2 regions of the Kitasatospora sp. NPDC051705 genome follow, and region 2 is predicted to be linked to the other one. Evidence: riboswitches for the same ligand, from Rfam matches in the RefSeq annotation. Region 2 holds a riboswitch; the other holds the start of a gene.
What was found. A riboswitch is a leader RNA that binds a small molecule or an ion and turns the genes downstream of it on or off. The one in region 2 is predicted to bind cyclic di-AMP.

Region 1 (15,545 bases), on a different contig from region 2:
ACCCCGTTCGACTTCACCGTGGCCACGCCGATCGGCAAGTCGGTCCACGACGACCACCCGCAGCTGGTCGGTCCCGGCGGCTACGACCACAACTGGGTGCTGCGCCCCCGCCCCGCGGACGGTCCCCCGGTCCGGGCGGCGCTGCTGGAGGAGCCGGTCGGCGGCCGCACCCTGGAGGTGCTGACCACCGAGCCGGGCGTCCAGGTCTACACGGCCAACAAGTTCCAGGGCGCGGTCACCGGGGCGAGCGGCGTCCCGTACGGGCCGTTCGCCGGGATCGCGCTGGAGACCCAGCACTTCCCGGACTCCCCGCACCACCCGGCCTTCCCGAGCACCGTGCTGCGGCCGGGGGAGGAGTTCCGCTCGACCACCGTGCTGCGCTTCGGGACCAACTAGCACCCCGCGCACCGCGGGCCCCGTGCGCCCGGCGTGCGGGGTGCGCGCCGGGCACGTGCTGCCAGGGCTAGGCGTGCGGACGCCCGTCGAGCTCGCGGCGCATGCAGAGCCGGGGCCAGCGGTCCAGGCCGTGCTCGGCCTCCCTGCGGCGGATCTCCCGCAGGCCCGGGGTGAGCTCCTGGTCGGCGAGCGGGTGGAAGCCCAGGCGCGCGTAGTAGGGGGCGTTCCAGGGGACGTCGGCGAAGGTGGTGAGGGTGAGCGCCGGGGCGTCGGTGCCCGCGGCGAGGTGCTCGATCAGCGCCCGGCCGATGCCGCGGCGGGCCCGGTCGGGGTGGACGGACACCTGCTCGATGTGCAGGGCGCCGTCCACCGGCTCGGCCAGCAGGTAGCCGACGACGGGGCCGTCGGGCGCTGCCAGGGCCACCAGGGCGGTGCCCGCGTCGAGGAAGTGCGCCAGTTCGTCCGGGGTCGGGGGTTCGTCCTCGGCGATCTCCGGCATGCCGATGGCGGCGAACGGGGCTCCGGCGGCCCGTTCCAGTGCGCACAGCAGGGGGAGTTCGTCCTTCGAGGCGGCTCTGATCTGCATGCACCCAGTCTGCTGCAAGCATTTTTCAGCCACGCAGGGTGGTGTCCTCGGCCATGCCGTACCGGGCGCTTTGCTGCCAAGTCGGACATCCGGCCGCGCCGTCCACTACCGTGCGGCTACGTCCAGGACACGCGGGCGTAACGATCGCTATTTCTTGCAGAAACTTGCTGCAAGGACTTTCCGTCGCTATTGCGCCGCTGTTAACTTCCTTCCCGAGCCCGACGGCAGCAACGGTGCGGTCGGCACGAGGCAGCCATTATGCGCCTGTCTCCGAACATCTCGGGCACCCCCACCCTCCCAAGGAGTTCTCATGCGGCGTGGCATCGCGGCCTCTGCCCTCGTTGTGGCCCTCGCGGTCTCGATGGCTGCCTGTGGCAGCAGCGGCTCCAGCTCGGACGGCAAGGCCGACGGGCCGGTCACCCTCACGTACTGGGACACCTCGAACGCCACCAACGAGGCGCCGAACTACCAGGAGCTCGTCAAGAAGTTCGAGGCCGCCAACCCGAACGTCAAGGTCGACTTCGTCAACGTCCCGTTCGACCAGGCGCAGAACAAGCTGCAGACCGCCATGGGGGCCAAGGGCGCTCCGGACGTGTTCCGCTCCGAGGTCGGCTGGACCGCCGCCTTCGCCAAGGCCGGCTACCTGGAGCCGCTGGACGGCACCCCGGCCGCCGCCGACACCTCCGCCTTCCAGCCCAGCCTGATCCAGCAGGCCAAGTACGACGGCAAGCTCTACGGCGTGCCGCTGGTCACCGACACCCTGGGCCTGCTCTACAACAAGGACCTGTTCGCCAAGGCCGGCATCACCGACGCCCCCAAGACCTGGGACGAGCTGAAGACCGACGCCGCCGCGCTCAAGGACAAGGCGGGCGTCGACGGCTTCTGGCTGAAGGCCGCGGACGGCTACTACGCCATGCCGTTCCTGTTCGGCGAGGGCACCGACACCGTCGACGCCGCCGGCAAGAAGATCACCGTCGCCTCGCCGGAGGCCGTCAAGGCCGTCGAGACGTACAAGACGATGTTCACCGCGCCGGGCATGGCCAAGGCCGACGTCACCACCGACGCCTACGCGCACATGATGGACGCCTTCAACAGCGGCAAGGTCGCGGCGATCATCCAGGGCCCGTGGGAGATCACCAACATCTACAAGGGCGCCGCGTTCGCCGACAAGAAGAACCTCGGCATCGCGCCCGTCCCGGCCGGCTCCGCGGGCAAGGGCGGCGCCCCCACCGGCGGCCACAACATCTCCGTCTACGCCGGTGCCGACCAGGCCCACAAGGCCGCCGCCGAGAAGTTCGCCGCCTTCATGACCTCGGCGGAGAGCCAGGCCTTCATCGCGCAGAAGAACTCCACCCTGCCGACCCGCTCCGACGCCTTCACGGCCGACGTCAAGGCCGACCCGGGCATCGCCGGCTTCCAGGCCGTCCTCCCCAGCGCCAAGCCGCGCCCCGAGCTGCCCGAGTACAGCTCGCTGTTCGCCTCGCTCGGCACCAACCTGGGCAAGGCCGTCCAGGGCACCGGCACCCAGGACGCCCTGAGCACCATCGCGACCGACTACGCCAAGCTCCTGCCGGGCTTCGCCAAGTAGTCCCCCCCCGGCCGTCGGGCCCGCCGCGTGCACGGCGGGCCCGACGGCCGGACCCGCTCTCCCCGAGACCTCACCCCGAGAAGGTGCAATCGATGTCAGTCGCCGTGCAGGGCGCCACCGGCAAGGGCAGCCGGGAGCGCGAGCAGCGTCCGGGCCTGCTGGAACGCCTCAAGCGCTCCTACGCCAAGCACTGGTACGCCTACGCGATGATCGCCCCCGTGGTGCTGGTGCTCGGCGTGCTGGTGATCTACCCGCTGGTCGAGGGCGTCTGGCTCACGCTCACCGACGCCAACAGCCTCAACTCCGCCCGCACGATCGGCGTCAACCACATCCCGGCGTCCTACAAGTTCGTCGGCCTCGACAACTACGCCGACATCCTCTGGGGCCCCGGCTCCTACGACCGCTTCTGGTCGCACTTCGTCTGGACCATCACCTGGACGGCGCTCTGCGTCGTCCTGCACTACACCATCGGCCTGGGCCTCGCCCTGCTGCTGAACCAGAAGCTGCGCGGACGCGCCGTCTACCGGATGCTGCTCATCCTGCCCTGGGCCGTCCCCACCTTCGTCACCGTCTTCTCCTGGCGCCTGATGCTCGCCGACGGCGGCGCCGTCAACGGCCTGCTCTCCGCCCTGCACCTGCCCCAACCCGGCTGGCTGGACGACCCGTTGGCGCAGAAGGCGGCCGCGATCCTGGTCAACACCTGGGTCGGCGTGCCGTTCATGATGATCTCCCTCCTCGGCGGCCTGCAGTCGATCCCGGCCGAGCTGTACGAGGCGGCCGAGATGGACGGCGCCACCGCCTGGCAGCGCTTCCGGCACGTCACCCTGCCCGGGCTGCGCACCGTCTCCTCGACCGTCGTCCTGCTCGGCGTGATCTGGACGTTCAACCAGTTCGCCGTCATCTTCCTGCTGTTCGGCACCAGCGGCGGCTCCGACGCCCAGCTGCTGGTCACCTGGGCCTACCGGCTCGGCTTCGGCCAGCAGCCCCGGGACTACGCGCAGTCCGCCGCGTACGGCGTGATCCTGCTGTCCATCCTCATCGTCTTCACCGCCTTCTACCGGCGCTGGCTCGCCCGCAACGAGCAGGCCAACGGCTGAGGCCCCGGACCCAGTTGACCCACGAAGGCAGGTAACCCCGATGAGCACCACCACCGAACGCCCCGCCGCGGCGCCGGCGGCGACCCCCGCCGCCCGGCCCGCCAAGGTCCGCCGCCGCGGCCGGAGCAGCCCGCTGGCCACCGCGCTGTCCCACGGCGCCCTGATCCTGGCGAGCCTGGTCGCCCTCTTCCCGGTCCTGTGGATCCTCTACATCTCCCTCGGACCGGACAAGACCGACTACCTGCACCCCGGCGGGATCCTCGACAAGCTGACCCTGTCGAACTACCACCACGTGCTGTTCGACACCGACTTCTTCACCTGGTTCGGCAACGCCTTCCTGGTCTCCGGCGTCACCACGGTGTTCGGCGTCATGGTCGCCGCCACCACCGGCTACGCCGTCTCCCGGATGAAGTTCCCCGGCCACAAGCCGCTGATGTGGTCGCTGCTGGTCACCCAGATGTTCCCGATCGCGGTGCTGATCGTGCCGATGTACACGATCCTCTCCGAGCTCGGCCTGCTGGACAGCTACACCGGCCTGATCCTGGTGTACTCGACGACCACCGTGCCGTACTGCGCCTGGCTGCTGAAGGGCTACTTCGACACCATCCCGGTGGAGATCGACGAGGCCGGCCGGGTCGACGGCCTCACCCCGATCGGCACCTTCTGGCGGCTCGTCCTGCCGCTCGCCCGCCCGGGCCTGGCGGTGGCCGCGTTCTACTCCTTCCTGACCGCGTGGGCCGAGGTCGCCTTCGCCTCCACCTTCATGCTCAGCTCCGACAAGTACACGCTGGCCGTGGGCCTGCAGACCTTCGTCAGCGAGCACGACGCGCAGTGGAACTTCATGGCGGCGACCGCCGTGCTGATCGCCATCCCGTCCTCGGTCTTCTTCTACCTGGTGCAGCGCCACCTGGTCACCGGCCTGACCGCCGGTGCCTCCAAGTCGTAACGCTCCTCGCTCCTCTAGTCCCCAAGGGATACCGTCCATGACCCAGAACCTGGCCGACACCTCCCGGCCTGCCGCCGACGCCACCGCCCACGAGGCGGCCACCCCGGCTCCTGCGACTGGCGGCGCCTCCAGAGACTGGTGGCGGGACGCGGTCATCTACCAGGTGTACCCGCGCAGCTTCGCCGACTCCAACGGCGACGGCATGGGCGACCTGCCCGGCGTCCGCAGCCGCCTGCCGTACCTGCGCGACCTCGGCGTGGACGCGGTCTGGCTCTCGCCGTTCTACGCCTCGCCGCAGGCGGACGCCGGCTACGACGTCGCCGACTACCGCGCCGTGGACCCGATGTTCGGCACCCTGCTGGACGCCGACGCCCTCATCCGGGACGCCCACGAGCTGGGACTGCGGATCATCGTCGACCTCGTCCCCAACCACTCCTCGGACCAGCACGAGTGGTTCCAGCGCGCCCTGCGCGAGGGTCCTGCGTCCCCGCTGCGCGAGCGCTACCACTTCCTTCCCGGCAAGGGCGAGAACGGCGAACTGCCGCCCAACGACTGGGAGTCCATCTTCGGCGGCCCGGCCTGGACCCGGACCGAGAACCCCGACGGCACCCCGGGCGACTGGTACCTGCATCTGTTCGCGCCCGAGCAGCCCGACTTCAACTGGGAGAACCGGGCCGTCGGCGACGAGTTCCGCTCGATCCTGCGGTTCTGGCTCGACATGGGCGTGGACGGCTTCCGCATCGACGTCGCCCACGGCCTGGTCAAGGCCCCCGGCCTGCCCGACCTCGGCGGCTCCGACCAGCTCAAGCTGCTGGGCAACGACGTCATGCCCTTCTTCGACCAGGACGGCGTTCACGAGATCTACCGCAGCTGGCGCAAGATCCTCGACGAGTACCCGGGCCAGCGGATCGGCGTCGCCGAGGCCTGGACGCCGACCGTCCAGCGCACCGCCAACTACGTGCGCCCCGACGAGCTCCACCAGGCCTTCAACTTCCAGTACCTGGGCACCGACTGGGACGCCGCCGCGCTGCGCGAGGTGATCGACGTCTCGCTCGACTCGATGCGCCCGGTCGACGCCCCCACCACCTGGGTGCTCTCCAACCACGACGTCACCCGGCACGCCACCCGCTTCGCCAACGAGCCGGGCCTCGGCACCCAGATCCGCACCGCCGGCGACCGCGCGCTCGGCCTGCGCCGCGCCCGCGCCGCCACCCTGCTGATGCTCGCGCTCCCCGGCTCGGCGTACGTCTACCAGGGCGAGGAGCTCGGCCTGCCCGACGTCACCGACCTGCCGGACGAGGTGCGCCAGGACCCGTCCTTCTTCCGCCAGGCCGGGCAGGACGGCTACCGCGACGGCTGCCGCGTCCCGATCCCGTGGTCCGGCACCGAGGCCCCGTACGGCTTCGGCCCGGTCGCCGGCGGGCCCTCCTGGCTGCCGCAGCCGGCGCAGTGGGCCGAGCTCAGCGTCGAGGCGCAGACCGGCGACCCGACGTCCACCCTGGAGCTTTACCGCAGCGCGCTCGCCGTCCGCCGCTCCCAGGCCGACCTGGGCGCCGGGACGGAGGTCGAGTGGCTGGAGGGCCCCGAGGGCACCCTGGCGTTCCGCCGCGGCGCCTTCGTCTGCACGGTGAACACCACCGGCGAGCCGGTCCGGATACCCGTGCCCGGGCGGCTCCTGCTCTCCTCGGCGGACCCGGTGGTGGACGGCGGCGAGACGGTGCTCGCACCGGACAGCACCGGCTGGTGGGCGGTCTGACGTGGTTGCAATAGGCTCTGGGACCGTGACTACGGCGCGACTCTCAGACATCGCGGCGCAGGCGGGGGTCAGCGAAGCCACCGTCTCCCGCGTACTCAACGGCAAGGCGAACGTCTCGGCCGCCACCCGGCAGACCGTGCTGGCCGCGCTCGACGTGCTCGGTTACGAGCGGCCGACCCGGCTGCGCCAGCGCAGTGCGGGCCTGATCGGGCTGATCACGCCGGAGTTGAGCAACCCGATCTTCCCCGCGCTGGCCCAGGTGATCGAGCAGGTGCTCAGCCGGCACGGGTACACCCCGGTGCTGTGCACCCAGACGCCGGGCGGATCCACCGAGGACGAACTGGTGGAGATGCTGGTCGACCGGGGCGTGGCGGGCATCGTCTTCGTCTCCGGGCTGCACGCCGACTCCACCGCCGACCACGACCGGTACGCCCGGCTGGCCGGCCGCGGGGTGCCCTTCGTCCTGATCAACGGCTACAGCGAGCGGATCGCCGCCCCGTTCATCTCGCCGGACGACCGCGCCGCGATGTGGATGGCCGTCCAGCACCTGGCCGAACTCGGCCACGAGCGGATCGGGTTGGCCGTGGGGCAGCGCCGGTACGTGCCGGTGCTGCGCAAGATCGAGGGCTTCACGGCGGCGATGCGCGAGGTGCTCGGGCGCAGCGCGGAGGAGGCCGAGGACCTCGTCCACCACACCCTGTTCAGCGTCGAGGGCGGGCACGCGGCCGCCGGGGCGCTGCTCGACAAGGGCTGCACGGCGATCGTGTGCGGCAGCGACATGATGGCCCTCGGGGCGATCCGGGCGGTGCGCCAGCGCGGGCTGTCGGTGCCGCAGGACGTGTCGGTGGTCGGCTTCGACGACTCGCCGCTGATCGCCTTCACCGAGCCGCCGTTGACGACGATCCGCCAGCCGGTCGAGGCGATGGCCACGGCGGCGGTGGACGCGCTGCTGGAGGAGGTCGGCGGCAACGCGGCCCAGCGGGGGGAGTTCATGTTCCAGCCGGAGCTGGTCATGCGGGGCTCGACGGGGGCCTGCGCGCGCTGAGCGACGGGCCGTGGACGGCCGACGGGCCCCGGGGAGCGACCGCTCCCCGGGGCCCGTTTCGCATGGGTGCCGTGTGCCGTGTGCCGTGTGCGGGGGTGGCGCGGACGGCGGCGGGTGGGGCGGGTCAGCCCTGCTGGTCGGTGGGGCGGCTGCGGGTGAGCCGCCGGTCGCCGGCGGGGTCGCCGGTCCGGGTCCCGGTGCGGCGGCCGCGGGCCAGGTAGTCCCGCAGGACCAGTTCGACGGCGTCCTGCGGGTTCTTGGTGCCGGAGAGCAGCATCGCGTCGATCGCGAGGTTGGCGTCGAGTGTGACGGTGACCTGGGCCATGGTGGCTCCTCCTCGGGTGCAGAGCAGCAGCATGCCCGGTGTGGCCGGCTTTGACCATGACCTTCGGCCGGCGGAGGGCGGGTACGCCGGAACCCCCGGGGGAGAGCGATCGGGCTCTCCCCCGGGGGTTCCGTGTGGCGGGCGACGGGGGCGGGTGACAGATGACGGGTTTCAGATGATGAAATCTGTCGGCTGAAATCTGAAATCTGAAATCTGTCAGCTGTTCGCCGTCAGCTGTTCGCCGTCAGCTGTTCGCCGTCAGCCGTCGGCTGTGCCGTGCCGCCCGTGGCCCGCCGGTGTGCCTCAGACCCGGCCGGCGAAGTCCGGGGCCCAGTTGGCGACGGTCTGCTCGCGCACGCCCGAGCTCGGGTTGGCGGCCTCGACGTACTTGCCGCCGCCGACGTAGATCGCGACGTGGTAGACGCCGGAGTCCTGGCCGTTGTTGGACCAGAACAGCAGGTCGCCCGGCTGCAGGTTGTCCAGCGAGACGTGGGTGCTGGCGGCGGCCTGGTCCGCGGCCACGCGCGGGATGGAGACGCCCGCGGCGCGCAGCGCGGCCTGGGTCAGGCCGGAGCAGTCCCAGCCGCCGTTGCCGGTGCCGCCGTAGACGTAGGCCTGGCCGACCTTCGACTCGGCGAAGGAGACCGCGGCGGCCATGCTGCCGGTGGCGGCCTGGGCCGGGGCCTGGGCGGCCGGGGCCTGGGTCTGCGCGGCCGGCTTGGCGTTCACGGCACCGCCGTCGGTGGTCTGGCCGGACTTCTTCGAACGGTCGAACCAGCTGAAGTCGGAGCCGGACTTGGTCGCGGTGGCCGCCTGCCGGCCGTGGCCGGCGTCCTTGAAGGACAGGTGCTGGCCCGGGTAGATGGTGTTCGGGCCGTCGGTCAGGGTGCCGCGGTTGAGCTCGTAGAGCCGCTGCCAGCCGCCGTCGATGTTGTGCTTGTCGGCGATGGAGGACAGCCAGTCGCCGGCCACGACGGTGTAGTCGTCGCTCTCGGCCTGGGCGCCGCCCTGGGTCTGCTCCTGGTGCTTCTGGGTCCAGGTGCTCTTGGCGGAGTCGCCGGAGGTCTGCTCCTGGGCCGGCGCGGCCGGCTTGGTGGCCGGGGCGGGGGTCTGCGCGGGCTTGGCGGCCGGGGCGGGCTTGGCGGCCGTAGCACCGGCGGTGGAGCCCGCGGAGGTGTCGACGGCGGCCGGGGCGCCGCCCTTGGTCAGGCCGGCCTGGACCGAGCAGACCGGCCAGGCGCCGGGGCCCTGCGAGGCGAGGACCTTCTCGGCGACGGCGATCTGCTGGTCCTTGGTGGCCAGGTTGGCCTGCGGGGCGTACGCGGTGCCGCCGAAGGCGGCCCAGGTGCTGGAGGTGAACTGCAGGCCGCCGTAGAAGCCGTTGCCGGTGTTGATGCTCCAGTTGCCGCTGCTCTCGCACTGGGCGACCTTGTCCCAGGTCGCGACGGAGGCGGCGGAGGCGGTGCCGGTGGTGAGGCAGGGGATCGTGAGGCCGACGCCCGCGACGCCGATGGCGGCGATGACGCGGCGGGTGCGGCTGGACAGACGGGTGCCGTTGGTGGGCAGCATGAAGACGTGGTCCTCTCCCACGCCTGCGAGGTGAGCTGTCGGATTCGGGCTGGAGTTGCCCGGCCGCGCTGTGGACGCGGCTTCACCCCTAGCCCTGAACCGTTCCTGGGAACAGTCCGGGGCGACTTACCTGTGGGTCCCCCGCTCCTGCCGTGGTGCGTTTTCGCGCTGCCAGGGCATCCGACGGCAGGACTCGGCGTTGCGGATGAACTGGGTCCGTGTGGTCACGAACGGGGAGCACGTTAAGCAGACTTAAGTTCAAACCGCAAACACTGTGATGCGCATCACGGTTTGGCGAGAATGATCGTTTCCGCTGTCCGTCATGATCCGAAATGATCGTTTTCCCGCAACGGCGCCACGGGTGCGCACAACTGGCCGTTCCTCAGGAAACGGCTGACGACGCGTCGGGGTGCGATCGGGCGCGTCCGCGATGCGGGAGGCGCGGCCGATTCCCGGCCGCCGGCCCGCGCCCCGGGCAGAACCGATCAAACATCAACAGAACGGACATCACGCCTATTCACGCCTTAACTCCCGTACGGGGCAAGCCGGAAGGGCCCGGAACGAAGCCGTTCCGGGCCCTTCGGTGCGCGTGGTGTCCCGCTACTACTCCTCGGGCCCCCCGGCGGCGGCGTGGGCGCCGTGGGTGCCCTCAGCGGCCTCCGCGGCGGCCTCCGCCTCGGCCTGGGCCAGCTCCTCCGGGGAGGGCGCCGGCAGCGCGGCCAGGTAGGTCGAGGCGATCAGCTGGCCGACCGTCGGGTAGGCGCCCAGCGGAGCGGCGGACGGGCAGCCCGTCTCCTCGGCGGCCGTCGCGAGCAGCTCGGAGTCGGCCTCCGGGCCGATCACCAGCGGGGCCAGCGCGGGGCGCAGGGAGCCGGTCTCCTTGAGGTGGTTGACGGCCGCGGCCACCGAGCCGGGCACGTCGAGCGCGGCGGGGATGACCGGGACGGCCAGCCGGGCCGCCAGCAGTACGCCGGTGATGCCGGCCGCCGCGGCGGCCTCCTCGCCGCCGACGGTGGTCAGGACCACGCCGTCCGCGGCGGTCGCGATGGCGAACAGCCTGGCCCGGTCGGCGCGGGCCAGCCCGGCCTCGGACAGGCGCACGTGGACGGCCTCGGCGAGCAGCGGGTGCGGGCCGAGCACGTCGGTGACGGACGCGCCGTACTCCGCTGCGAGGGCGTGGAGTTCGGTCAGGAAGCCGTGCGGGCCGGGGACCAGCGGGACCACGACGGGCACCGGCAGGCCGGCCTCGGCGGCCATGGCCAGGAGCTCGGCGACGGTGCGGTCCTCGCTGTCGTCGGCCTCGGTGTTCCCACCGGGGAGGTAGCCGACCGCGGTGCGGACGCCGGCCTGCTCGCTGCGGACGATCGACAGCAGTTCCTCGACGACCGAGCGGGACTCGGGCCCTGCGGTCGCGGGCACGGCCAGCACCAGGGCCGGGGCGCCGGTCGGAATCTCGGGGCGCTCGGGACGGCGGTGGCGCCCCCGCGCACGGGAGCCTGGAGTGCGGACGGGCAGTGGCGCGCCCGGGATGGCTGCGGTGCTCATGCCGGAGATCGTAGGACATCGGCCGGTCGGGCCTGCAGTCGGCTGCCGTTCGGGTTCCGCGCGGCCGCGGTGCGCGCGCGGTGCGCGACGTGTGCCGATCCGGGCGGATCCACAGCAATGCGGACATATCTCACCCAACCCCCGGAAGGGCTCCGGTGGTTGCCGTGACGTCCCGGACGGGGCTGCGCGTTGCACGTGCGGTGCGTGAGATGTCTCACAGCGCGGAGGTGCTGTCCGATGCGTCTGACGGAGGGTCACAGGAGTGCGACTCCCGGCATTCGAAGATCAACATTCAGCGGGGGTCCGCTCACGGCCGGTTATCGGGACTTCGTCGATTCAGTCGGCTATGTCCGTTTACGTACCGTCAGGAAAAGGGTCCGTGAAGAGTTCGGGGCCGCCGGTGAAAAGCATCGTGCACCTGCAACGTCCCGTGCTGATGCACGTGCACTGCAGCTATCATCGCGTCAAGTGAGGCGTTGTTCCGGGCCGGTACGGGGCCGGTCCGTTCGTTCGGCGGGTGCCGGGGGCGCCGCGCTGGACGACCACTCCGGAGCTCTTCGGGAGATTTCTATGCACGACTCGCAGGACACGCACGGCTCGTACGACACCTACAACGGGATGGCGGCCGCCGACCTCAAGGGGGTGGTCTGGCAGAAGAGCCTGCACAGCAACTCCCAGGGGAACTGCGTCGAGTTCGCGGCCCTGCCGGGGGGCGATGTGGCGATGCGCAACTCGCGTTTCCCGGAAGGTCCGGCGCTCATCTACACCCGTGCCGAGATCGCCGCCCTGCTGCTGGGGGCCAAGGACGGGGAGTTCGACCACCTGGCGGTCTGACCGGCCGCCGCATCGCCATCGGGGGGCCGTCGTGGGTGCTGACACCACGACGGCCTTTGTCTTTTCCGGTGCGCTTTCCGGTAATGGCGCGGGGGTGCCCGCCCGGATTCCGCCGCGAGCGGTGTTCCACCGGAATTCCGTCGTGCCGCCGGCGCCGGAACACGCGGCCCGAACTGCACGGGAATGTGTCGCACGGCCTCTTCGGCGGATCGCCGCGGCCGATCGGCCCGCGGGGCGTGCCGGGGCCGGTAAGGAGGTCGCGCCCGGTTCGTCGCACCGGTCCGCGCGGCCCGGGGTGCCGTCCTCCCGGTGCCGTCGGCGGCCGGCCGCGCGCCGCCCGGCCCTAGGCCGAGCGCCGGTGCCGTCCACCGAGTTCGGAGCCGACGAGCGGCTCCGCCTCGAACAGGGCCCAGACGACCTTGCCGCTGCCCAGCGGGTGCCAGCCCCAGGACTGGCTGAACGACTCCACCAGGTGGAGTCCGCGGCCGGACTCGGCGACGAAGTCCGCCTCGCGGGCGACCGGGCCGATGCTGCTCGGGTCGCTCACCGCACAGACCACCTGGGGGGAGCGGTGGACGAGGCTTATTCGGATCGGCAGCCGGCCGTCCGCGGTGGGCTGTGTGGGAAAGTCGTACTCGCCCGGGGCGCCGCCCGTCGGGTCGGGCCGTGCGCCGACCGCATGCCGCAGCGCGTTGGTCACCAGTTCCGAGGCCACCAGTGCGACGTCGTCGAACAGCTCCATCAGGCCCCAGCGCTGAAGCGAGGTTCTGGCGAAGTCGCGTGCGGTTCTGACGGCTTCGAAGCGAGGAGCGAGCGTACAGGTGACCACATGGGGGTCAACCGCCAAAGCCGTACCGGTGCTCATGAAGAGCTCCTCCCATAAGGGGGCGGACACGGCTGGACCCGCCGGGGTCATGCCGGTCACCTCCGACTCGCTCGGCCGCTCGGCCGCCCCCTCGACCAGGCGCGCGCGCACTCGAACGCCCGGTGGCGCGGGGACGCTGCCGAGTCGGTGCACGGAGTCGCGCGTGGGGTCGACGCGGAGCCCGCGGGATTGCCAGGGATGTGCAGGTGCACGTGCACCATGGTGGTGTGCGCTCACTGCAGATGCAAGAGTCGATTCACGTGCAGTCGCACTATTGGCATATGCAAGCGCCGTCTGCACGTGCATCCTGGTACGTGGAGTGCGGAACTGATAGGAACATCCGTCAGTATCGGCACCGTGAGCGCTCAACTGATGGCAGACTGTGCGCTGTTTGCCCTAGGTGGAGGTTTCGACCGCATGACCACAGTTCAGCCGGGCGGCGGCTCGATGGTCCGCCGGATCCTCCTCGGCTCCCAGTTGCGCCGACTGCGCGAGACGCGCGGCATCACGCGCGAGGATGCCGGCTACGCGATCCGCGCCTCCGAGTCCAAGATCAGTCGGATGGAACTCGGCCGCGTCAGCTTCAAGGAGCGCGACGTCGCCGACCTGCTCAGCCTGTACGGGGTGGACGACGGCATCGAGCGGGAGGCCCTGCTCGGCCTGGTCCGCGAGGCGAACAAGTCCGGTTGGTGGCACAGCTTCAACGACGTGCTGCCGGGATGGTTCCAGACCTACGTCGGCCTGGAGGAGGCCGCCCAGCTGATCCGCACCTACGAGGTGCAGTTCATCCCCGGACTGCTGCAGTCCGAGGAGTACGCACGGGCGGTTTTCGGCCAGAGTCGGCCGGTCATCAGCGAGGAGGAGGTCGAGCGGCGGGTCAGCCTCCGCCTGCGCCGCCAGAAGCTGCTGACCGAGGGCGCCAATCCGCGCCTGTGGGCGGTGATCGACGAGGCCGCCCTGCGCCGTCCGGTCGGCGGGCCCAAGGTGATGCGCGGTCAGGTGCAGTACCTGATCGACGTCGCCGAGCAGGCCAACGTCGTCATCCAGGTCATGCCCTTCCGCTTCGGTGCGCACGCGGGCGAGTCCGGGGCGTTCACGATCCTGCGCTTCCCGGAGCAGGACCTCGCGGACGTGGTCTACCTGGAGCAGCTCACCAGTGCGCTGTACCTGGACAAGCGGGACGACGTCGACGCCTACATCCAGGTCATGGAGCGGCTCTGCGTGGACAGCCTCACGCCCGAGCGCACCATAGACCTGCTGGCCTCGATCCTGAAGGAGCGCTGAGCCGCCGCCCGGCGGGGCCGCCCGACGGCCCCTCCGTGACTGGTGCTCCGCGCTCCGCCCCCGCCCCGGTTCCAGCTCCCGTCCGGCCCCGTGCCGTCGAGCCGCCCTCCCGCCGTCAACCGCGGGCCGGCGGCCGTTCGCGTTCCGGCGGCGCCGCCTGCGGGGGGCGGCCCAGCTCCCAGGGCAGTTCGTAGCGGCGGAACAGGTCGGCCCGGATCGGCGCGAGCGGGAGCTCGGCGCCCGGCAGCAGCACGCCTATGCAGCCGCCCATCAGCGCGCTGCGCAGGACGGCGTGTTCGGCGGTCGGATCGGGGGCGCCCCAGTCCGCGAGCAGGCCCTGAAGGATCGCGCCGAGCTGCTGCTGCTCCGGATCCTGGACGAAGGCCCCGGTGTCCGGGTCCAGGATCAGCGCGAGGTGCGAGCGCATGACCCGCGGGTGCTCCATCGCTAGGGCCAGGACGGCGTCTATCGCGCGGGCGAGCCGGGCCTCCGGCGAGGCGCCCGGAGCCAGTTCGGCCAGGGCGCCGGAAAGGGCCTGGTGCATCATCCGGTGGGTGGCGGACTGCATCAGCAGCCGTTTGCCGTCGAAGTAGTACGAGAGTAGCCCGCGGGCGAGTCCGGCCCGCTCGGCGATGTCGGTCAGCGTGGTGCCCGCGTATCCGCGCTGGTCGACGAGTTCGACGGTGGCCCGCATGATGCGCCGCCGGGAGCGCTGCCGCATCTCCTCATTGACCGAATCCCCCCGAGGTGCCATCGTGTCTGCTCCGAACGTTCGTTGGCTGCGAGCCAATATACTTGCGGAGCCGAGGGTCGCACCGTGTGGTCGCGTGCTGGTCGGGCGCCGCTCGGCGCCGGTCCCGCGACCGGTACGAAGACGGCCGGCTCCACCAAGACGGGGGTTTGGTGGAGCCGGCGACATCGCCGATGGCCGCCGGGGGGCGGCCAGGGTGGCGACCGAGGCTCAGCCGGTGGTCAGCACTTCCTCCCGGGTCTCCTTCGAACCGGCTGACGAGTCATCATAGTCGGCCGAGGTCAGGGGGGTTGAATTCCTGCGCCGGTCCGTCAGGGCGCCCGCCGCGGCGATCAGCAGTCCGAGCAAGCGCGACCGCGGTGACGAACGCCAGGGCCGGCCGGTAGCCGTCCAGCTGGGCCTGCGGGCTGTCGCCGCCGGCGCTGCCGGCCGTGATCATCGCGGTCGCCCCGGCCAGGACCACGGCGGTGCCGACCTGGATCGCCGTGTTGACCAGTCCTGAGGCCAGGCCCTGCTCCTCGTCGTCCACCCCGTCGGTGGCGGCGATGTTCACCGAGGGGAAGGCCAGCGCGAAGCCGACGCCGAGCAGCAGCATCGAGGGCAGCACCAGGCCGAGGTACGAGCTGTGCTCGTCCAGCCGCAGGAACAGCGCGAACGCCCCGACCAGGGCGACCAGGCCGATCGGCAGCAGCCGGCCGGTGCCGAAGCGGTCCACGATCGGGCCCATGAACGGTGCCGAGAGCGCGATGAAGGCGCCGGCCGGCAGCAGTCCGAGCGCCATCTGCAGTGCCGACCAGCCGAGCAGGTGCTGCAGGTAGAGGGTGACGACGAACTGGAACCCGCCGTACGCACCGGTCATCGCGAAGGCGATCACGTTGGCCCGGGCGACCGAGCCGTTGCGGAAGATGCCGAGCCGGACGAGCGGGTGGGCGGTACGGCTCTCGATCAGCAGGAAGGC
Region 2 (15,545 bases):
TCGTCCGCGGTCGCACCGGGCTCGCGCCGCGCTCGCCCCCCGGTCGTGCCGCGGGCCGGTGCCGGGCGCCCGCGCGGGCCCCTCCGGCGCCCGGCCTGCGGGCCCTGCCGCGGCCGGGGCGGCGGTTCGTCCCCGCCAGGCCCCGCCGGGGTCGTACACCGCGTGCGTGTCCGTGCCGCGGCGTAGGCTGGAGACCCCCGGCCGCTCGGCGTGCCGGGCCGTTCGCGTTGCCCCGGCAGGCCTTCGCCGCCCGGAGGCAGCACCAGCCACGGGACGAAGAAGAGACCCCAGATGAGTCTGACCGGACTGCTCGATGTCGTCGCGCGGGACGCGGCGCTCGCCGAGGCGATCGAGGCGGCGACCGCCGCCGGAGCCGCGGCCGGCGGCCGCCGCCACCTGGACCTGGTCGGACCGCCCGCGGCCCGGCCGTTCGCCATCGCCGCGCTGGCCCGCGCCCTCGCCGGCCGGGCCGCCGGGGACCGGGGCCGTCCGGTGCTCGCCGTGACCGCGACCGGGCGGGAGGCCGAGGACCTCGCGGCCTCGCTGCGCTCGCTGCTGCCGCCCGACGCCGTCGCCGAGTACCCGGCCTGGGAGACGCTGCCGCACGAGCGGCTGTCGCCCCGCTCGGACACCGTCGGCCGCCGGCTGGCCGTGCTGCGCCGGATCGTGCACCCGCGGGCGGACGACCCGGCGGCCGGGCCGGTGCAGGTGGTGGTCGCGCCCGTCCGCTCGGTGCTCCAGCCGCAGGTGAAGGGGCTGGCCGAGCTGGAGCCGGTGGCCGTCCGGCGCAGTGAGTCGCACGATCTGGAGGAGGTCGCCCGGCGGCTCGCCGCAGCCGCCTACGCGCGCGTCGAACTGGTCGAGAAGCGCGGCGAGTTCGCCGTCCGCGGCGGCATCCTGGACGTCTTCCCGCCGACCGAGGAGCACCCGCTGCGGGTGGAGTTCTGGGGCGACGAGGTCGAGGAGGTCCGCTACTTCAAGGTCGCCGACCAGCGCTCGCTGGAGATCGCCGAGCACGGCCTCTGGGCGCCGCCCTGCCGCGAGCTGCTGCTCACCGACGAGGTGCGGGCGCGGGCCGCCGAGCTGTCGGCCGCGCACCCCGGGCTGGCCGAGATCCTGGACAAGATCGCCGAGGGCATCGCGGTCGAGGGCATGGAGTCGCTGGCGCCGGTCCTGGTCGACGACATGGAGCTGCTGCTCGACGTGCTGCCGATCGGCTCGGTCACCGTGGTCTGCGACCCGGAGCGGGTCCGCACCCGGGCCGCCGACCTGGTGGCGACCAGCCAGGAGTTCCTGCACGCCTCCTGGGTCGCCGCCGCGTCCGGCGGGGACCGGCCGATCGACCTGGAGGCGATCGACGTCTCCGCCGCCTCGCTGCGCTCGCTCGCCGAGGTGCGCGAGCACGCCGACGAGATCGGGCTGCCCTGGTGGTCGGTCAGCCCCTTCGCGACCAGCGAGTCGGCGGTCGACGGCATCCTGGAGTTCGACGCCAACACGCTGACCCTCGGCATGCACGCCGTGGAGGCCTACCGCGGCGACACCGCCCGGGCGATCGCCGACGCCAAGGAGCGGCTGGCCGCCGACTGGCGGGTCGTCATGGTGACGGAGGGCCACGGGCCCGCCTCCCGGCTCGCCGAGGTGCTGGGCAACGAGGGCATCCCGGCCCGGCTGGTCGCCGACCTCGCCGAGGCGCCGACCCGGGACGTCGTCCACGTCTCCTGCGGCTCGATCGAGCACGGCTTCGTCGACGAGGCCCTCAAGCTCACCGTCATCACCGAGACCGACCTGTCCGGCCAGCGGTCCTCCACCAAGGACATGCGCCGGATGCCCTCCCGCCGCCGCAACGCGATCGACCCGCTGGCCCTGGTGGCCGGCGACTACGTCGTCCACGAGGCCCACGGCGTCGGCCGGTACGTCGAGATGGTGCAGCGGACCGTCCAGGGCGCCACCCGCGAGTACCTGGTGCTGGAGTACGCCCCCGCCAAGCGCGGCCACCCCGGCGACCGGCTGTTCGTGCCGACCGACCAGCTCGACCAGGTCACCAAGTACGTCGGCGGCGAGGCCCCGACGCTGCACCGGCTGGGCGGCGCGGACTGGGCGAAGACCAAGCAGCGGGCGAAGAAGGCGGTCAAGGAGATCGCCGCCGACCTGATCAAGCTCTACTCGGCCCGGATGGCCGCACCCGGCCACACCTTCGGCCCGGACACCCCGTGGCAGCGCGAGCTGGAGGACGCCTTCCCCTACGCGGAGACGCCGGACCAGCTGACCACCATCGCCGAGGTCAAGGCGGACATGGAGAAGTCCGTCCCGATGGACCGGCTGATCTGCGGCGACGTCGGCTACGGAAAGACCGAGATCGCGGTGCGGGCGGCCTTCAAGGCGGTGCAGGACGGCAAGCAGGTGGCGGTGCTGGTGCCGACCACGCTGCTGGTGCAGCAGCACTTCTCGACCTTCGCGGAGCGTTACGCCAACTTCCCCGTGACGGTGCGGGCGCTGTCCCGCTTCCAGACCGACGGCGAGGCCAAGGCCGTGCTGGAGGGGCTGTTCGAGGGCTCGGTGGACGTCGTCATCGGCACCCACCGGCTGTTCTCCTCCGAGACCAGGTTCAAGGACCTCGGTCTGGTCATCGTCGACGAGGAGCAGCGGTTCGGCGTCGAGCACAAGGAGCAGCTGAAGAAGCTGCGGGCCAACGTGGACGTGCTCACGATGTCCGCGACGCCGATCCCGCGCACCCTGGAGATGGCCGTCACCGGCATCCGCGAGATGTCGACCATCACCACCCCGCCGGAGGAGCGGCACCCGGTGCTGACCTTCGTCGGCCCGTACGACGAGAAGCAGATCTCGGCCGCGATCCGGCGCGAACTCCTGCGCGAGGGCCAGGTCTTCTACATCCACAACCGGGTGGAGTCGATCGACAAGGCGGCCGCCCGGCTCAAGGACCTGGTGCCCGAGGCGCGGATCGCCACCGCGCACGGGCAGATGGGGGAGACCCAGCTGGAGAAGGTCGTCGTCGACTTCTGGGAGAAGGAGTTCGACGTCCTGGTGTCGACCACGATCGTGGAGTCCGGCATCGACATCTCCAACGCCAACACCCTGATCGTCGAGCGCGGCGACACCTTCGGCCTCTCCCAGCTGCACCAGCTGCGCGGCCGGGTCGGCCGAGGCCGCGAGCGCGGCTACGCCTACATGCTGTACCCGCCGGAGAAGCCGCTCACCGAGACGGCGCACGAGCGGCTGGCCACCATCGCCCAGCACACCGAGATGGGCGCCGGCATGTACGTCGCGATGAAGGACCTGGAGATCCGCGGCGCCGGCAACCTGCTCGGCGGCGAGCAGTCCGGGCACATCGCGGGCGTCGGCTTCGACCTCTACATGCGGATGGTCGGCGAGGCGGTGGCCGAGTTCCGCGAGTCGCTGGCGAACGGCGGCGAGCCGGAGGAGGAGCCGCTGGAGGTGAAGATCGAGCTGCCGGTCGACGCGCACGTGCCGCACGACTACGCGCCCGGCGAGCGGCTGCGGCTGCAGGCGTACCGCTCGATCGCCGCGGTCAACTCCGAGGAGGACATCCAGCACGTCCGGGACGAACTGACCGACCGCTACGGCAAGCTGCCCGATCCCGTGGAGAACCTGCTGATGGTCGCGGCGCTGCGGCTGTACGCCCGGCGGTGCGGCATCGCGGACATCACCCTGCAGGGTGCCAACGTCCGGTTCGGGCCGGTGGAGCTGCGGGAGTCCCAGCAGCTGCGGCTGAACCGGCTCTACCCGCGCAGCCAGGTCAAGGCGGCCGCCCAGCAGCTGCTGGTGCCGCGGCCGAGCACCGGGCGGATCGGCGGCAAGCCGCTGGTCGGCCGGGAGCTGCTGGGCTGGTGCGGCGAGTTCCTGTCGGCGATGTTCGACGACCTGGCGGGTTCGAGGAAGTAGCGCCCGGCGGCGGGCGACGGCGGTCCCGGGCCCGGCCCGGGCCGGCCGTCGCGTGTCCGCGGCGGCCGGCCGGGAGTCGGGCGCAGTTGCCCTTCTCCGGCCCGGGGCGGGGGCGCGGACGGGTAGGTTCGGGGGTGTGACGACGAATGTTCCGGGCGCGAAGTTGATCCTGCTGACCACCACCCACCGGGTGGCCCCCGGGTTGCTGGCGTGGCCGGCGTGGGAGGCCCTGCGGTCGGCCGGCCGGGTGCTGGTGGCGGACGAGGGGCACCCGCAGGTGGCGGCGGTGCGGCAGGCCGGGGTCGTGGTGGAGGTCGTGGCGCCGGGGTCGGCGCCGGCCCTGGCCCGGCTGCTGACCGCGCCCGCGGAGACCGGGGCGACGGTGTGGCTGGGGAGTCCGGACGGGGATCCGGGGCTCACGGACGCCCTGGCCCGGCTGGCCGTGGAGCACGCGGGCGAGGTGCCGGAGATCGAGGTGCTGCCGGGCTCCTACGACCTCCCGGGGGCGCGCCTGCTGGACCTGGTCTCGGTGATGGACCGGCTGCGGTCGCCGGGCGGCTGCCCGTGGGACGCCGAGCAGACGCACGAGAGCCTGGTGAAGTACCTGGTCGAGGAGGCGTACGAGCTCGTCGAGGCGATCGAGGAGGGGGACCGGGAGACGCTCCGCGAGGAGCTGGGGGACGTGCTGCTCCAGGTCTTCTTCCACTCCAGGATCGCCGAGGAGCACCCGTCGGAGGCGTTCTCGATCGACGACGTGGCCGGCGACCTCGTCGACAAGCTGGTCTACCGGCACCCGCACGTCTTCGGTGACGTCACCGCGGAGGGCGCCGCCGAGGTGGAGGCCAACTGGGAGCAGCTGAAGGCGGCCGAGAAGTCGGACCGGGAGTCGGTGCTGGACGGCGTGCCGGCCGGGCTGCCGTCGCTGGCGTACGCGGCGAAGCTGGTGTCGCGGGTGCGCAAGGCCGGTTTCGCGGGCGTGCCGGACGAGCCGTACGAGCTGCCCGGGGGGCTGACGGCGGAGTCGGCGGGCCGGCTGCTGCTGGCGGTCGTGCAGCGGGCGCACGACGCCGGGGTGGACGTGGACGCGGCGCTGCGGTCGGCCGCGCGCGGGTACCGGGACGCGGTGCGCGCGGCCGAGGGCCTCGAACCGGCCGGCGAGTAGCCGGCCGGCCGGCGGGCGGAGGGGCCGGCTCAGGCCGCGGCGGCGGTGCTCCCGACCGGCCGCCGCTGCGGCGGGACGACCTCGCCGATGGCCTCGCCGACGAGCGCGAGCAGCTCGGCGAGGCGTTCCAGGTCGAGGTGGTCGGGCAGGTCGGCGAGGGAGACGATCCGCTCGCCGCCGGGGCCGGCCACGCAGAACAGGTCGATCGGGCCCAGGTGCTTCTCGGCGGTGTCGACGAGGGCGGCGACGTCGCTGGGGCGGCGGATGTCCCCGCCGACGCCGACGACCGGGCAGCCCGGCCGGTCGAGCTCGGTGGCGAGGTCCTCGGCCACGCCGACGTGCTGGTCGGCGATCAGCACACCGGCGGCGCCGGCCGCGGTGAACCGGCGGGCGAGGTCGGCTCCCGACCCGCCGTCGAGTACCGCGATGACGACGACTGCCCCGCTCACCCGCATGGTCTGCTCCTCCCTGTGGGCGACACCGCACCGGCGCCCACGATTTCTGCGGAGGATCGTAGGCACGACCTGACCCTCCGCAACAGGGATTACCCCTCAGGTGACCAGGCTCACGCCCGCCCTACGGTTAAGACCTGTCCAAGGGTCCGTCCCGGAACCCGCGTCCGCGGGGCGGCGGGCCCCGGTGCACCGGATACGGTCGGTCCATGTCAGCGCAGCCCGCCCCCACCGCCCCGCAGCTCTTCACCTGGGAGTTCGCCGCAGATCCGTACCCCGCCTACGCCTGGCTGCGCGAGCACGCCCCGGTGCACCGCACGACGCTGCCCAGCGGGGTGGAGGCCTGGCTGGTGACCCGGTACGCGGACGCGCGGCAGGCGCTCGCGGACGGCCGGCTGTCGAAGAACCCGGCGCACCACAGCGAGCAGGCCCACCGCACCGGCCGGGTCGGCATCCCGGGGGAGCGCCAGGCGGACTTGATGACGCACCTGCTGAACATCGACCCGCCGGACCACACCCGGCTGCGCCGCCTGGTGTCGAAGGCGTTCACGCCGCGCCGGGTCGCGGAGTTCGAGCCGCGGGTGCAGCAGCTCACGGACCGCCTGATCGACGGCTTCGCGCAGCGCGGGTCGGCGGACCTGATCCACGAGTTCGCGTTCCCGCTCCCCATCTACGCGATCTGCGACATGCTGGGCGTGCCGGCCGAGGACCAGGACGACTTCCGCGACTGGGCGGGGATGATGATCCGGCACGGCGGCGGCCAGCGCGGCGGCGTGGGCCGGGCGGTGAAGCGGATGCGGGCGTACCTGCTGGAGCTGATCCACCGCAAGCGGGCGGACCTGGGGGACGACCTGATCTCGGGCCTGATCCGGGCGAGCGACCACGGGGAGCACCTGACCGAGAACGAGGCCGCCGCGATGGCCTTCATCCTGCTGTTCGCGGGCTTCGAGACGACCGTCAACCTGATCGGCAACGGGACGTACGCGCTGCTGCGCAACCCGGAGCAGCGCAGGCTGCTGCAGGAGTCGGTGGCGCGCGGCGAGAGCGCGCTGCTGGAGACCGGGATCGAGGAACTGCTGCGCTACGACGGGCCGGTGGAGCTGGCGACGTGGCGGTTCGCGACCCGGCCGGTGTCGATCGGCGGGGTGGACATCCCGGTGGGGGACCCGGTGCTGGTGGTGCTGGCCGCGGCGGACCGGGATCCGGCCAGGTTCTCGGACGAGAACACCCTGGACCTGGCGCGAACGGACAACCCGCACCTGGGTTTCGGCCACGGGATCCACTACTGCATCGGGGCCCCGCTGGCCCGGCTGGAGGGCCGGAGCGCGCTGGCCACGCTGCTTTCCCGGCTGCCGGATCTGCAGTTGGCGGAAAGCCCGGAGAATCTGCGCTGGCGCGGTGGCCTGATCATGCGGGGACTGCGGGAACTCCCGGTGGAATTCAGCCCGGAGAGCCGTTCCCCGCACGCGCCGCCGGCCGTCCTCCGGGAACCTTCCGACCCTCCGACACGCTGACTGGGTGTCGCCGGCGGCCGTTGGAGGGGTGGCTGAACCTCCATCAATCCGGACATAGCCGCACGGTTGGTGGGCGATCGAGCGCGGGCCGTGATTTCTGTGTGATATCGGTGATATGAGCTTGTGATTGGTCTGAGGATCTGTCTACTCTCCCTGGAGTTCGCAGCTGCGGACCTCGTGCGCGGGACGCCGAATCCTGCCCGCCGCGTCACGGGAAACCGACCAGAACCCTGGGCAGGGGCGGGGGAACCAGGTTTGTTGCCGTTTCCCCACGGCTTGGGGTGAAGCCGCCCGAGCGGAATCGTTTCCGCTGACGGCGGCCGGGCCACCTCCCGGTCCGAACCCGACAGCTCACCTCGCAGGCGTGCGGAGAGGGACCTTCATGCTGTTCGTTGGAACTGGCCGCCACCGTCGTCGTACCCAGGCCGAGAAGGCCATCGCCGTCGCCGGTGTGGCCGGCGTCGGACTCGCGATGCCGATCCTCACCGCCACCGGCGCCTCCGCCGCCCCGGCCTCCGCCTGGGACTCCGTCGCGCAGTGCGAGAGCGGTGGCAACTGGAGCATCAACACCGGCAACGGCTTCTACGGGGGCCTGCAGTTCACCTCCGGCACCTGGAAGGCGTACGGCGGCACCGCGTACGCGCCGCAGGCCAACCAGGCCAGCAAGGGCCAGCAGATCGCCGTCGCCGAGAAGGTCCTCGCCTCGCAGGGGCCGGGCGCCTGGCCGGTCTGCTCGCAGAAGGCCGGCCTGAGCAAGGGCGGCGCGCCGGCGAGCGTCGACACCTCCTCGGACGACAAGCCCGCCGCCGCGAAGCCGGCCGCCAAGCCGGCCCAGCCCGCGGCCAAGCCGGCGCAGCCCGCCGCCAAGCCCGCCCAGCCGGCCGCCCCGAAGCCGGCCGCCCAGCAGCCCGCGCCGCAGCAGGCGCAGCCGCAGGCCCCGGGCTTCTCCGGCAAGGCCGGCTGGGACGCCGACGCGAAGGTGTTCTGGTACCAGAACAACGGCACCTGGTACTGGACCAGCCACCAGAGCGTCTACCAGCAGTTCGCGCCGCAGGCCGCCGCCCCGCAGCACTACGCGCCGCAGGCCGCCCAGCCCGCTCCGGCCGTGCGCACCGCCCCGGCCGCCGCGCAGGGCGGCCACGACTACACCGTCCGGTCCGGCGACACGCTGTCGACCATCGCCGCCGCCCAGGGCGTCACCGGTGGCTGGCAGTCGGTCTACGACGGCAACCGCGGCACCGTCGGCGGCGACCCGAACCTGATCATGCCCGGCCAGGTCCTGCACCTCGGCTGAGCCGCTCCCGCCCGCCGGGCGGAGGGGGGCGGGGATCCGTCCCCCTCCGCCCGGATTCGGGCCGGTTCGCCCGGGCGGGCGGGTGAACTACCGGTGGGTAGTGCGGCCACACGCTGAGACGGGACCGAGGCCAGCGTGGCCCCGGGGGCCCGGGCGGTTAGGCTCTGGTCGTAACGACTCCGCAATCGTCCCGCCGGCAGCACCAACGTCAGCCGGACCCTGCTTCCGCAAGGAGATGCCTCGTGCCGTCCATCGATGTCGTCGTAGCCCGTGAGATCCTCGACTCGCGTGGCAACCCCACGGTCGAGGTCGAGGTGGGCCTCGACGACGGCAGCACCGGCCGTGCCGCTGTCCCGTCGGGTGCCTCCACCGGAGCCTTCGAGGCCCTGGAGCTTCGCGACGGCGACAAGAACCGCTACTTCGGCAAGGGCGTGGAGAAGGCCGTCCTGGCCGTCATCGAGCAGATCGGCCCGGAGCTGGTCGGCTACGACGCCACCGAGCAGCGCCTGATCGACCAGGCCATGCTCGACCTGGACGCCACCCCGGACAAGTCCTCGCTCGGCGCCAACGCGATCCTCGGCGTCTCGCTGGCCGTGGCGCACGCCGCCTCCGAGGCCAGCGACCTGCCGCTGTTCCGCTACCTGGGCGGCCCGAACGCCCACGTGCTGCCCGTGCCGATGATGAACATCCTCAACGGCGGCTCGCACGCGGACTCCAACGTCGACATCCAGGAGTTCATGATCGCCCCGATCGGCGCGGAGTCCTTCTCCGAGGCCGTCCGCTGGGGCGTCGAGGTCTACCACACCCTCAAGGGCGTGCTGAAGGAGCGCGGCCTGTCCACCGGCCTCGGCGACGAGGGCGGCTTCGCGCCGAACCTGGACAGCAACCGCGAGGCCCTGGACCTCATCACCGAGGCCATCCAGAAGGCCGGCTACGTGCCCGGCCGGGACGTCGCGCTGGCCCTGGACGTCGCCGCCTCCGAGTTCTACAAGGACGGCGCCTACCAGTTCGAGGGCAAGGCCCTCTCCGCCGCCGAGCTCATCGAGTACTACGCCGAGCTGGTCGCCGCCTACCCGCTGGTCTCCATCGAGGACCCGCTGGACGAGTCGGACTGGGACGGCTGGAAGGCCATGACCGTCAAGCTGGGCGACAAGGTCCAGCTGGTCGGCGACGACCTGTTCGTCACCAACCCGGCCCGCCTGGCCAAGGGCATCGAGACCGGCACCGCCAACGCGCTGCTGGTGAAGGTGAACCAGATCGGTTCGCTGACCGAGACCCTGGACGCCGTCGAGCTGGCCCAGCGCAACGGCTACCGCTGCATGATGTCGCACCGCTCCGGCGAGACCGAGGACGTCACCATCGCCGACCTGGCCGTCGCCACCAACTGCGGCCAGATCAAGACCGGTGCCCCGGCCCGCTCCGAGCGCGTCGCCAAGTACAACCAGCTGCTGCGCATCGAGGAGATCCTCGACGACGCCGCCGAGTACGCCGGCCGCGGCGCCTTCCCGCGGTTCAAGCACGAGGGCTGAGACCGCGAGGTCGCGCAAGCCTGACCGGTGCCCCGCCGTTCACCCCGTAGGGTGGACGGCGGGGCACCGTCGCGACCAGGAGGGGATACGGGAGATGGCAGGCTGGAGGATCCCGGGCTTGGCGGCCCGGCCTCGGTTCACGAGCCGGGCGACCGTCCTCGTCCTGGTGCTCTGCTCGCTGGTGGCGATCCTCGCCTACCCGACGCGGCAGTTCATCTCCCAGCGCGCCGAGATCTCCGCCCAACGGGCGAAGGCCGACCACGCGCGCCAGCAGGTCGAGCAGCTGCGCCGGGACAAGGCCCGCTGGCAGGACCCGGAGTACGTCAAGGCGCAGGCCCGCGCCCGGCTGCACTACGCGATGCCGGGGGAGACCCCGTACATCGCGGTGGACCCGGCCGGCCAGGCCGCCGCCCAGCCCTCCGCGTCCGCCGCCGGCCCCGGCCCCTCCGAGGGCTCGGCCACCGGCCCGGTGAAGGCCGCCAAGCCCTGGTACGCCAGCATCTGGGACTCGGTGGACGCCGCCGACACCGCCGCGCTGGCCCCCGCCACCCCCCGTCCGCTCCCACCGTCCCCCGCTGGAGACACCTCCCCCCATGACCACTGAGAACCACCCCAACGTCTCCGACGCCGACGTCGCGGCCATCGCCGCCCAGCTCGGCCGGGTGCCGCGCGGCCTGCGCGGCGTCGCGCACCGCTGCCCCTGCGGCAACCCGGACGTCGTGGAGACGGCGCCCCGGCTGCCCGACGGCACGCCGTTCCCGACGCTCTACTACCTGACCTGCCCCAAGGCCGCCTCGCTGATCGGCACCCTGGAGGCGGACGGCGTGATGAAGGACCAGACCGCCCGGCTCGCCGAGGACCCGGAGCTGGCCGCCGCCTACCAGAAGGCGCACGAGGACTACATCGCCCGCCGCGACGCCATCGAGGTGCTGGAGGGCTTCCCGAGCGCCGGCGGCATGCCGGACCGGGTGAAGTGCCTGCACGTGCTGGTCGGCCACTCGCTGGCGGCCGGCGAGGGCGTCAACCCGCTCGGCGACGAGGCGATCGGCATGCTGGAGGACTGGTGGGCCAAGGGCCCCTGCGTCTCCCCGGCCGAGGTCGAGGCCGCGGGCGCGCGGGTCGCCCGCAACCGGGCCAAGGAGCAGGACCACCAGGCCGTCATCGAGGCCAAGCAGCAGCTCACCGCCGAGCGCGCCGCGAAGCGGCTCGCCGCGGAGGAGACGGCCTCCGGCGGGGCCGCCGCCGGTGACGCCGAGGGGGAGTCCGAGTGAGCATGACGCGCGTGGCCGCGATCGACTGCGGCACCAACTCGATCCGCCTGCTGGTCGCCGACCTGGACCCGGAGACCGGGGAGATCACCGATCTCGACCGCCGCATGATCGTCAACCGGCTGGGCCAGGGCGTGGACCAGACCGGCCGGCTGCACCCGGACGCGCTGGCCCGCACCTTCGCGGCCTGCCGCGAGTACCGCGAGGTCATCGCCGGCTTCGGCGTCGGCCCGGAGCGCACCCGCTTCGTCGCCACCAGCGCCTCGCGGGACGCCGAGAACAGCGACGAGTACGTCAAGGGCGTGCGCGACGTCCTGGGCGTGGAGCCCGAGGTGGTGAGCGGCGAGGAGGAGGCGCACCTGTCCTTCACCGGCGCCACCAAGGAGCTGACCGGCGGGCAGTTCCCGGCGCCGTACCTGGTGTTCGACCTCGGCGGCGGCTCGACCGAGTTCGTCCTGGGCGGCACGGACGTGCAGGCCGCCCGCTCGGTGGACATCGGCTGCGTCCGGCTCACCGAGCGGCACTTCGGCGGCGCCGAGCTGCCCTCCGCGGAGCAGGTCGAGACCGCCCGGGCGCACGTGCGGGCCGAGCTCGACAAGGCCGCGGAGGTCGTGCCGCTGACCGGGGCGGCCACCCTGGTCGGCCTGGCCGGGACGGTCACCACGGTGTCCGCCATCGCCCAGGAGCTCCCCGCCTACGACTCGGCGCGGATCCACCACTCGCGGATCAGCCGGGAGCGGGTCGCCGGGATCGCCCGGGAGCTGCTGGCCGCCACCCACGCCGAGCGCGCCGCCATCCCGTCGATGCACCCGGGCCGGGTGGACGTGATCGCGGCCGGCGCGCTCGAACTGCTGGAGATCATGGAGCGGACCGGCGCCGCCGAGGTGGTCGTCAGCGAGCACGACATCCTGGACGGCATCGCCTGGAGTATGGCCTCCTGACGCCCGGTGGGACTTACCGAACCGGCCCCGGCGCCCCCTGGGGGGGCCCGGGGCCGGGGCGCGCCCGGGCCCGGGCGAAAAACTTCGTGAATTTCTTCACGTGACGATCCGGCCTTTCGCCACGGTCGCCCGCCCGCCATGTCCGAAATGTGGGACTGAAGGCTCGCTCCCCGTGACGACCGCTGGATCGCAGGCCAGGCCTCGGCTGAGGTTTGAAAATCGAAATCATCAGCGGGAACCCAGGCCCTGTACGGATCGTTGCTGCTCAGCAGGGTGGTGCTCCGGCGTGGGCTCACGGGGGTGTGCGCGGGGCCGTGAGCAGGGGGCCCCGGGCCGCTTTTGCGGCCGCGCAGTGTAGCACGGGGTGTCCAGGAGCTTGTGACCGGGCTCACGAAGGCTGCTCCGAACGGTGCTGGATACTTTCCGATATGAGCACCACGGAGCGTCCTCGCATCCTCATTGTCGGCGGTGGTTACGTCGGCCTGTATGCCGCGATGCGCATCCTCAAGAAGATGCGTTACGGCGAAGCGACCGTCACGGTCGTCGACCCGCGGTCGTACATGACGTACCTGCCCTTCCTCCCCGAGGCGGCCGGCGGCAACGTCGCGCCCCGCAACCTCGTCGCGCCCCTGCGCAGCGCCCTCAAGAAGGCGGAGGTGCTCACCGGTGCGGTCACCGGTGTGGACCACGCCCGCAAGGTCGCCACGATCCAGCCCGCGGCCGGCGACAGCTACGAGCTGCCCTTCGAGTACCTGGTCGTCGCGACCGGCTCGGTCTCCCGCACCTTCCCGATCCCGGGTCTGGCGGAGCACGGCATCGGCATGAAGACGGTCGAGGAGGCCATCGGCCTCCGCAACCACGTCATGGCCCAGCTCGACAAGGCCGAGTCCACCGCCGACGAGGAGGTCCGCCGCAAGGCCCTGACCTTCGTCGTCATCGGCGGCGGCTTCGCCGGCATCGAGACGATCGCCGAGATCGAGGACATGGCGCGCGACGCGTCCAAGCTGTACCGGACCGTCAGCCGCGACGACATGCGCTTCGTCGTGGTCGAGGCCGCCAACCGCATCCTCCCCGAGATGGGCCCGGACCTCGGTCTGTGGACCAAGGAGAAGCTCGAGGAGCGGCAGATCGAGGTCTACATCGAGACCTCGATGGACTCCTGCGTCGACGGCCACGTCGTGCTGAAGAACGGCCTGGAGATGGACGCCTCCACCATCGTGTGGACGGCCGGCGTGAAGCCGAACCCGGTGCTGGCCGAGTTCGGCCTGCCGCTGGGCCCGCGCGGCCACGTCGACACCGCGCCGACCCTCCAGGTCCAGGGCTTCGACTACGTCTGGGCCGCGGGCGACAACGCCCAGGTCCCGGACCTCGCCGCCGGCGAGGGCGCCTGGTGCCCGCCGAACGCGCAGCACGCCTGCCGCCAGGCCGTCGTCCTCGGTGACAACGTGATCTCCGGCATGCGCGGCTTCCCGCAGAAGGAGTACAAGCACAAGAACCTGGGTGCGGTCGCCGGTCTCGGCCTGCACAAGGGCGTGGCGATCCTCTTCGGCAAGTACAAGCTGAAGGGCCGTCCGGCCTGGTGGTTCCACCGCCTGTACCACGGTGCGATGGTCCCGACCGTCAACCGCAAGGTCCGCGTCTTCACCGACTGGACCCTGGCGATGTTCCTGAAGCGCGAGATGGTCGGCCTCTCCCAGATGGAGAAGCCGCAGCTCCCGATCCAGGAGGTCACCCCGCCCACGAAGCCCGTGGAGGCCGCCAAGCCGGCCGCCGAGAAGGAACTCGCGAGCAAGTAAGCGACTGAGGCCCCGGTGTGGGAGCACCGGGGTATGAGTCGGAGGCCCTCCGCCCGGCAGTGTCGCCGGACCACGACCTCCGTGGTGCTCAGCCGGCCGTGCGACCGGGCGGAGTACAGAAGTAGCGAAGAGCCCCTGCCGACCCTCTGGCAGGGGCTCCTCGCGTTCCGGCGTCCGGTGTCAGTCGGTCTTGATGCTCTCCAGGATGTCCAGCTTGGAGGCCCGGCGGGCGGGCCAGATCGCGGCCACCAGGCCGACCAGGCCGGCCAGGCCCAGGAACATCGCCAGCTGGCCGTACGGCAGGACGGTGGTCAGACCGGCGAGGCTGGACTTCAGCGTGCCGTTGATCGCCCAGGCGATGAAGCAGCCGAGCAGGATGCCGACGCCCGCGCCGAAGAGCGAGATCACCACGGACTCCAGACGGACCATCCGCTTGATGCCCCGGCGGTCCAGGCCGATCGCCCGCAGCATCCCGATCTCGCGCTTTCGCTCGAAGACCGACATCGCCAGCGTGTTGACCACGCCCAGGATCGCGACCAGCACCGACATCGCCAGCAGGCCGTACATCAGGTTCAGCACGAAGGTGATGGCCTGGCTGAAGCCGTCCCGGACGTCCTGCATGGACTTGACCTGGATCACCGGGTTGGCGCCGGTGGCGTCCTTGATGGACTGCTTGAGCGCGGCGGTGGCACCGTCCTTGCCCTTGACCAGGATGTCCGAGATGTACGGCTTGGCCTCGTGCTTGAGGACCTCGCCGTTGGCCAGGACGACCGGGCCGAGGACGCCGCCCTTCTCGTAGACGCCGCCGACGGTGAGCTGCCCCGTGGAGTCGTCCGGGTAGGTCACGGTCAGCGTCGAGCCGGTGGTGACGTTGAACTTCGTGGCGACGTCCTGGTCGACCAGCAGCTGGCCCTTGCCGAGCGCGCCGGTGGAGCCGCTGGTCAGCTTGACCGAGGCGAGCTGGTCGAAGCTGTCGGCGTTCACACCGCTGATCGCCTTGGTGGTGCCGTTCAGCTGCCAGTAGACCTCGGTCAGCGGCGAGGAGGCGGTGACGCCGGGGGCCTTGGCGATCTCGGCGGGCACCTGGTCGGACAGCGGCATGCCGTTGGCGGCCCCGACCAGGTAGTCGGCCTTCATCGAGTTGGTGATGGACCTGTCGATCACACCGGTGACCGAGGCCCCGATCACGGTGAGGCCGCTGACCAGGGTCAGGCCGATGGTGAGCGCCGCGGCGGTCGCCGCGGTGCGGCGCGGGTTGCGGACGGAGTTCTGCTGGGCCAGCTTCCCCGGGGTGCCCGCCAGCTTGCGGAGCGCCGGACCGATCAGGGCGATGATCGGGCGGGAGAGCAGGGGCAGCAGCACGAACACGCCGATCAGGGCCAGGAAGGCGCCGAGCGCGACCGGTATCCGGCCGCTGTCGTTCCCGGTCGAGGCGCCGTAGCCGATCAGCGCGAGGCCGCCGGCGGCGAGCAGCGAGCCGATCGTGTTGCGGACCACCAGGCTCTTCTGGCTCACCGGCTGGTCGCCGCTGCTCATCGCGGCCACCGGGGCGATCCGGGCGGCGCGCAGGGCCGGCAGGACGGCCGACAGGACCGTCACCAGGACGCCGACCACGAGGGTCACCAGGACGGTGAGCGGCTTGATCACCAGCGAGCCCTGCGGCATGTT

Region 1: it holds a riboswitch for cyclic di-AMP, as region 2 does, so the genes downstream of both, ACIA8Q_RS04800 (transglycosylase family protein) here and ACIA8Q_RS06645 (transglycosylase family protein) in region 2, are expected to answer to the same signal.

Annotation. Positions count from the first base shown of each region.
Region 1 covers NZ_JBITCO010000002.1:505,100-520,644, forward strand. Annotated here, with positions in the region: gene ACIA8Q_RS04760 (aldose epimerase family protein) at 1-396, shown strand, start outside; gene ACIA8Q_RS04765 (GNAT family N-acetyltransferase) at 464-982, opposite strand; gene ACIA8Q_RS04770 (extracellular solute-binding protein) at 1,293-2,570, shown strand; gene ACIA8Q_RS04775 (sugar ABC transporter permease) at 2,663-3,667, shown strand; gene ACIA8Q_RS04780 (sugar ABC transporter permease) at 3,708-4,613, shown strand; gene ACIA8Q_RS04785 (glycoside hydrolase family 13 protein) at 4,651-6,369, shown strand; gene ACIA8Q_RS04790 (LacI family DNA-binding transcriptional regulator) at 6,395-7,414, shown strand; gene ACIA8Q_RS04795 (hypothetical protein) at 7,539-7,739, opposite strand; gene ACIA8Q_RS04800 (transglycosylase family protein) at 8,043-9,329, opposite strand; cyclic di-AMP (ydaO/yuaA leader) riboswitch at 9,316-9,517, opposite strand; gene ACIA8Q_RS04805 (hypothetical protein) at 9,912-10,853, opposite strand; gene ACIA8Q_RS04810 (DUF397 domain-containing protein) at 11,424-11,687, shown strand; gene ACIA8Q_RS04815 (ATP-binding protein) at 12,031-12,552, opposite strand; gene ACIA8Q_RS04820 (helix-turn-helix transcriptional regulator) at 12,970-13,836, shown strand; gene ACIA8Q_RS04825 (TetR/AcrR family transcriptional regulator) at 13,952-14,557, opposite strand; partial or broken gene ACIA8Q_RS04830 (MFS transporter) at 14,798-15,545, opposite strand, start outside.
Region 2 covers NZ_JBITCO010000004.1:1,222-16,766, reverse strand. Annotated here, with positions in the region: gene mfd (transcription-repair coupling factor) at 292-3,921, shown strand; gene ACIA8Q_RS06660 (MazG family protein) at 4,058-5,083, shown strand; gene ACIA8Q_RS06655 (SDR family NAD(P)-dependent oxidoreductase) at 5,113-5,532, opposite strand; gene ACIA8Q_RS06650 (cytochrome P450) at 5,745-7,049, shown strand; cyclic di-AMP (ydaO/yuaA leader) riboswitch at 7,260-7,430, shown strand; gene ACIA8Q_RS06645 (transglycosylase family protein) at 7,432-8,343, shown strand; gene eno (phosphopyruvate hydratase) at 8,586-9,872, shown strand; gene ACIA8Q_RS06635 (septum formation initiator family protein) at 9,991-10,476, shown strand; partial or broken gene ACIA8Q_RS06630 (DUF501 domain-containing protein) at 10,448-10,975, shown strand; gene ACIA8Q_RS06625 (Ppx/GppA phosphatase family protein) at 11,146-12,081, shown strand; gene ACIA8Q_RS06620 (NAD(P)/FAD-dependent oxidoreductase) at 12,510-13,877, shown strand; gene ACIA8Q_RS06615 (FtsX-like permease family protein) at 14,058-15,545, opposite strand, start outside.